2 linked regions of the Tahibacter amnicola genome follow. Each later gene encodes a partner of the first gene's protein in a complex. Links are inferred from orthologs where the notes say so. Each region holds a gene or a part of one and is shown in the gene's direction. Other genes may lie near its edges.

Evidence for each region. Proteins that work in one complex are often made in the same cells at the same time.
Region 2: the proteins of prfA (region 1) and prmC are in contact, whole or in part, in a crystal structure (PDB 2B3T), measured with the Escherichia coli proteins. The link is inferred for Tahibacter amnicola from one-to-one orthologs.

The regions. Positions count from the first base shown.
Region 1 is NZ_CP104694.1:5,640,787-5,643,974, forward strand. The notes cover bases 1-3,000. They hold prfA (peptide chain release factor 1), read left to right. Parts: upstream 1-957; coding sequence 958-2,043; downstream 2,044-3,000. Other genes in these bases: hemA (glutamyl-tRNA reductase), read left to right, coding at 1-961; N4264_RS22195 (UbiH/UbiF/VisC/COQ6 family ubiquinone biosynthesis hydroxylase), read right to left, coding at 2,106-3,000. Also shown: more of N4264_RS22195, read right to left, coding at 3,001-3,188. UniProt on the Escherichia coli protein: Peptide chain release factor 1 directs the termination of translation in response to the peptide chain termination codons UAG and UAA.
Region 2 is NZ_CP104694.1:1,691,059-1,694,402, forward strand. What follows is about bases 285-3,179. They hold prmC (peptide chain release factor N(5)-glutamine methyltransferase), read left to right. Parts: upstream 285-1,256; coding sequence 1,257-2,102; downstream 2,103-3,179. Other genes in these bases: N4264_RS07030 (hypothetical protein), read left to right, coding at 285-1,228; N4264_RS07040 (NHL repeat-containing protein), read left to right, coding at 2,605-3,179. In the rest of the region: more of N4264_RS07030, read left to right, coding at 1-284; more of N4264_RS07040, read left to right, coding at 3,180-3,344. UniProt on the Escherichia coli protein: Methylates the class 1 translation termination release factors RF1/PrfA and RF2/PrfB on the glutamine residue of the universally conserved GGQ motif, i.e. on 'Gln-235' in RF1 and on 'Gln-252' in RF2.

The DNA.
Region 1 (3,188 bases):
GGATTCCATGGTCCTTGGCGAACCGCAGATCCTGGGCCAGGTGAAGGATGCCTACCAGGTGGCACGCGATGCCCGCTCCCTGCGTGCCCCGATGGAACGCATGCTGCAGCACACCTTCGCGGTGGCCAAGCGTGTCCGCACGGACACCCGCATCGGCGCGAATCCCGTATCCGTGGCCTACACTGCCGTGCGCCTGGCCGAGCAGCGCTTCGCCGACCTGCGCGACGCCTGCGTACTGCTGATCGGTGCCGGCGAAACGATTGAACTGGCAGCGCGGCACCTCGCCGACGCCAATGTCCGCCGCCTGATCGTCGCCAATCGCACGCTGGATAACGCCCAGTCACTCGCACACCGCTGCGGCGGCTACGCTATCGCCCTGTCGGACCTGCCCCAGCACCTGGCTGAGGCCGACATCGTGATCGCCTCCACCGCAAGCCGCGAACCCATCGTCACGCGCAGCATGACCGAGGCCGCCATCCGCGCGCGCAGGCACAAGCCGATGTTCATGGTCGATATCGCCGTGCCGCGCGACATCGCCGCCGACGTCGCCAAAGTGGAAGATGTATATCTGTACACCATTGACGATCTGAAGGTCGTGATCGACGAAAACCTGCGATCGCGCGAAGCGGCCGCGCGCGAGGCGGAAGCGATCATCGAACTGCAGGTCGACCGCTACATGGCCTGGTTGCGCGCCCTGGACCTGGGAAATCCGGTCCAGGACCTGCGCCGCCGTGCGGAAGCCGATCGCGACGACGTTCTTGCCCGCGCCAGCGCCCTGCTCCAGCGCGGCAAGTCGCCCGAGGAGGCGCTCACCTTCCTGGCCAACACGCTGACCAACAAGCTGCTGCATGCCCCCAGCGCGAATCTCCGCGCAGCGGCGATGCGCGGCGACAGTGAACTGATCCAGGCCGCCGCGAAGCTGTTCGACCCGGCCGCCGCCAACACCGACAAGGACGCATGACTCCCTCGATCCGACGCAAGCTCGAACAGCTGGCCGAGCGCCACGAAGAAGTGGCCGCACTGCTGGCCCAGCCCGACGTGCTGAGCGACCCGGCGCAGTTCCGCAACCTCAACCGCGAATACGCCCAGCTCGAGCCGGTCACCGCCGCCCTGAAGGCCTACGACGCGAACGAGGCGGCCCTGCAGTCGGCCCAGGCCATGCTGCGCGATCCGGAGCTGAAAGAACTCGCCGAGGCGGAGATTCCCGAGCTGGAAGCCACGCGCACCACGCTGGAGCGCGAACTGCAGATCCTGCTCATCCCGAAGGATCCACGCGACGACGCCAACCTGTTCCTGGAAGTGCGCGCCGGCACCGGCGGCGACGAGGCGGCGATCTTCGCCGGCGATCTGTTCCGCATGTACTCGCGTTACGCCGAACGGCAGGGTTGGCACGCGGAGATCCTGTCTTCCAGTCCTGGCGAACATGGCGGCTACAAGGAAGTCATTGCACGCATCGAAGGCAAGGGCGCCTATGCGCGGCTGAAATTCGAATCCGGTACTCATCGCGTGCAGCGCGTACCGGCGACCGAAGCCCAGGGGCGTATTCACACTTCCGCCGCTACGGTAGCGATCCTGCCGGAGATGGACGAAGTCGACGATATCGATATCCGCGATGCCGACGTCAAGGTCGACACCTTCCGCGCGTCCGGTGCGGGCGGCCAGCACGTGAACAAGACCGACTCGGCGATCCGCCTGACTCACCTGCCGACGGGCATCGTGGTCGAGTGCCAGGACGAGCGCAGCCAGCACAAGAATCGCGCGCGCGCCTTTGCCCTGCTCAAGGCCCGCCTGCTCGATGCGGAGCGCTCCAAGCAGCAGGCCGAGCAAGCCGAAAACCGTCGTCTGCAGGTCGGTTCCGGCGATCGCAGCCAGCGTATCCGGACCTACAACTTCCCCCAGGGCCGCATCACCGACCACCGCGTGGAAGGCCTCACGCTGTATCGGCTGCCCGAGATCATCGAGGGCGAGCTGGACGACCTGATCCAGCGCCTGTCGGAAGAGAACCAGGCGGACCTGCTGCAGGCGCTGACCGGGCAGGCGTGATCGCCTGTCGGCCGCCCATGAAACTACTCTTTCGATAGCAGCATCCGTTGATGCGGACGGACTCAGCGCCCGGCCGCGTGCCCTGCCAATAGCCGCTTCAACGGCGACAAGGCGTTCACCAGACGCACACCGGCGCCGCGCAGCACGACCAGCGGTTCAAACTGGCTGCGGAACAGGCGGTTGATTGCATCGAAGCCGAAGGCGGAAAGGGTGTTGTCGCTGCGCCGCCGCCGCTCGTAGCGGCGTAACGTGGTTTCCGCGGCAAAATCACGCCCATCCTGGTGGGCCTGGGCGATGGTTTCGACCAGGCAGGCCACGTCGCGAAACCCCAGGTTCACGCCCTGACCCGCCAGCGGGTGCACCTGGTGCGCGGCATCCCCTACCAGCGCCAGCCGGGGAGCGAGATAGCGGCGTGCCAACTGCAATTGCAACGGGAACGCCGCACGCCGGGTGACGGACGTGATGGGTCCCAGGCGGAAGTCGAATGCGCAACCCAGTTCCGCGCAGAACGCGGCGTCATCCAGCGCCAGGAGCCGGTCGCATTCGGCATCCGGCAACGACCACACGATGGAGCTGCGTCCGTCCCGCAGCGGCAGGAAGGCCAGCGTGCCTCCCGGCAGGAAGCGCTGCCAGGCCGTGGCTTCATGCGGGCGTTCGGTGCCCACATGCGCGACCAGGGCCCGCTGCCCGTAGGAATGCCCGTGCGTATCGATGTCCACCAGCGCGCGCAGCGGCGAAGCCGCACCATCCGCCGCGATAACCAGGCGGGCCGCGATGCGGGAATCGTCATTGAGCTCCAGCCGCCGCACGCCGCCTTCGACGCTGGTCGCGACCACGCGTGCCGGCCAGCGGGTTTCGATTCGTCCATCTGCCTCGATCGCCTGCGCCAGGGCGAGCTGGACCAGGCGATTCTCGACAATCCAGCCAAGCTCGCCCCGCGCGTGCTCCGCGGCGTCAAAATCGATCGCGGCGCCGTTTTCGGCGTCCCACACATGCATATGACGGTAGGCGCAGGAACGGGCCCCGGCGATACGCGGCCATACGCCGATGTCCGCGAGGAAATCCGCCGAGGAAGGCGCGATCGCGACAACCCGCAGATCCACCTCGTCACCCTCGTCCCACGCCGCAGGTGTGCGCTCGTCCAG
Region 2 (3,344 bases), 3.9 Mb from region 1 along the record:
CAGCAGCAGCGTGGCGTGGGAGAGTACGCTGTCCCGTCGCGATGCGGTCACGTTGGCGGCACCGACGCTGGGCGACCGGGCGGAGGTCTGGAAGGTTGTGCTCAGCCCCACCTGGCACGGCGAATTTGCCGGCCTGCCCCAGTCGCCGGTGGCGCACAGCACTGACCAATGGGTGCACGAGTTCCATCCGCTACCCGAAGAGAAGCTGACCGTCACGTTGACGCGTCCCGAGGCGGTTGCCGGCAAGAGCGTGGCGATCGACGAAGTGACGTTACAGACAGCCGCCGGCCGACGGGCCGTGGATTCGACGCTGGAACTGGTTCTGCGTGGCACCCAGGGCGGCGAGCACGGCATTGGCCTTCCTGCCGGTTCCGAGCTGCTGTCGGTGACGATGGACGGAGCGGTGGTCAATCTGCAGCCGCGTGACAACCGCCTGAGTCTGCCACTGTCCCCGGGCGTGAAACGCTATCGCATCACCGTGCGGCAGGCCCAGGAAATGGGTCTGCGCTCGCGCACGCCGACCTTCGACCTGGGCCTGCCTTCGGCCAATGTCCGGCTGGCGCTGACTCTGCCGGACGACCGCTGGGTGCTGTTTACCTGGGGCCCGAAGATGGGGCCGGCTGTGTTGTACTGGGGCGAGCTGGTCGTGATGGCCCTGCTGGCCTTCGGCCTGGCGCGCACGCGGCGTACGCCGCTGACGCTGTGGCATTGGCTGCTGCTGGGATGGGGTTTTTCCACGGCGTCCTGGTTTGCACTCGCGCTCGTGGCCGCCTGGCTGTTCGCGATGGATTGGCGTTCGCGCAATCAGCCGGTATCCGGCGCACTGTTCAACCTGGCCCAGGTGGGCCTGGCCTTCCTCACCGTGATCGCGCTGGTCTGTGCGGTGGGCGGCGTGTGGACGGGACTGCTCGGCGATCCGGACATGAGCGTCACGGGCAATGGATCGTGGGCGCGCAGCCTGCGCTGGTTTGCCGACCAGAGCGAGGGGATTTTGCCGGGAGCAGGGGCATTGACCCTGCCGATCTGGCTGTTCCGCGTGGCCATGCTCGCCTGGGCGCTGTGGATGGCCTATGCGCTCACGCGCTGGCTGCGCTGGGCCTTCAACGCCTGGTCGAACGGTGGCTACTGGCGCAGTCGTCCGGCACCGTTGCCCAAGCCGCCGCGGCATGTCGAAGAGACGCCAGTCGCACCTGAATCACCGGCGCCGTCGGGTGATGCGACGCCATGATGGCGCACCGGTGCGTGCGGAATCCGCAGTGACCGACGTTCGTTCGGCGCTGCGCCGCGGCGCTGCCACCCTTGCCGGTGACAGCGCCGCCCGCGAGGCGGAACTGTTGTTGCTGCACGCGCTGGGCAAGCCGCGCGTGTGGCTCTATGCGCACGGCGATGACGCGCTCGACGAGGACGTGCTGTGCCACTTCGAAAACCTGCTGGCCCGCCGTGCGGCGGGCGAGCCGGTGGCCTACATCCTGGGGCGGCGCGAGTTCTGGACCCTGTCGCTGGAAGTCACGCCGGCGACCCTGATCCCGCGACCGGAAACCGAATTGCTGGTCGAATTGGCCTTGTCCCGGATTCCACTTCACACACACGTGGATATTGCGGACCTTGGCACCGGCACGGGCGCCATTGCGCTTGCGATTGCCAGCGAGCGGCCGCAGGCGCGGGTATTGGCGACGGACCAGAGCAGGGACGCCTTGTCGGTCGCGCGACGCAATGCGTCGACGAACGGCATTCGCAATGTCGACTTTGCCCAGGGCAACTGGGGCCTGGCCCTGGGCGATGCGCGTTTCCACGGCATCGTCTCCAATCCGCCGTACATCGCCGCGGCAGATCCGCACCTGTCCCAGGGAGACCTGCGGCACGAACCGATCACCGCGTTGGCGTCGGGTCCGGATGGACTGGACGATATCCGCCAGATCTGCGCTGACGCCGGCAGGCACCTGCATCCCAACGGGTGGGTGCTGCTCGAACATGGGTACGACCAGGGTGACGCCGTGCGCGAAGTGCTACGCCGTTCCGGCTTTTGCGACGTCGCGACATGGAAGGATATCGAGCAGCGCGACCGCGTCAGCGGTGGATCCTGGCCGGCGGACGCCGGCTAGACGGAAGTCGGGCTGGCCCGTGCTGCCCGATCGGTTATCGTCCGCGGTGATCGACCGCTTTGCGCCCGTTTTCATCCTGCCGTCGCCCGGAAGCCGGGCAACCGCGCGGAGTGGGGTGCCAAAGTGTGACCGGGTTCGCACATCCCCTGTGCGATGGATCGCCTGGCAACTGGCCAGCACCTCTCGGACATCCCTCCTTCGAATCCGGAACATACGCTCCAGGCCACATGGCTGGTGTGGCCCTCCGCCACGGAGCTGTTTTCGCGCTCCATTGCACAGCGACAGCCGGGAGGCAGGCGCGGCGGAAACCTAACGGGCTGGCGGCTACGGTCGCTGCCCACGGATGTGCCAGTAGCCCCCGCCCGAGTGCGGGGGCTTTTTTTGTGCGCCCGCCAGGACGGAAGCGCACCAGGAAATGATCTCAGAGGACCGAAAGATTCTTCCCTGTTCCTCGCATGGGCCACCAGACACGGCGTGCGCCTATACCCGAGGATTTTCTACGATGCACCGGCTCTTCCTGTTGGCTGTCCTGTTTCTGTCGGCTACTGCGCTTGCGCAGAACGCCGGCCTCGATCGCCGTTTCGGCGAACGCGGTATTGCCAGCCTGCGTGATCCATCTGTTCCGACCAACTACAAGCACATCGGCCTGGCCGCCTGTGCCGCACCGGACGGAAACCTCAACGTGGTCGTGCAGCAAGGCAATACCAGCCTGGCCCTGTTTCGCGTACTTCCCGACGGCAACCTGGACACCCACTTTTCCGGGGACGGTTTCACCACCGTGACGGTGCCGCTGAGCAATGACGAAGGGGCGCAGGGGGCCTGCATGGCCGACGGACGTATCCTCGTGCTGCGCCAGGTACCCGGTGTCGGCAACGACAGGAACTTCCAGCTCACCCGCCTGATGCCCGACGGGACGCTCGATGCGGGATTTGGGGCCGGAAGCGGCTACGTCACGGTGGACATGGATACGCATACGGCCGGGCTGGGCGACCTGGAATTTCCGCTTGGACTCAATATTGAACCCGGTGGCTCGATCCTGGTGTCGCTGCGCGTCTTTCTGGCGGACGGCGGTTCCCGGCCGGGGCTGGCCCGGTTCACCGCGGACGGCACGCTGATTTTCGCCCGTACCTATCTCACCCTTGCGGGTACCACGCCCAACTACGCGACGGCCGCGGGCATGGCACTCGACGGAAAACTCTGGCTTTTCGGCGGCGGGAACCCGACGGGCCTGCCGGTCTCGTC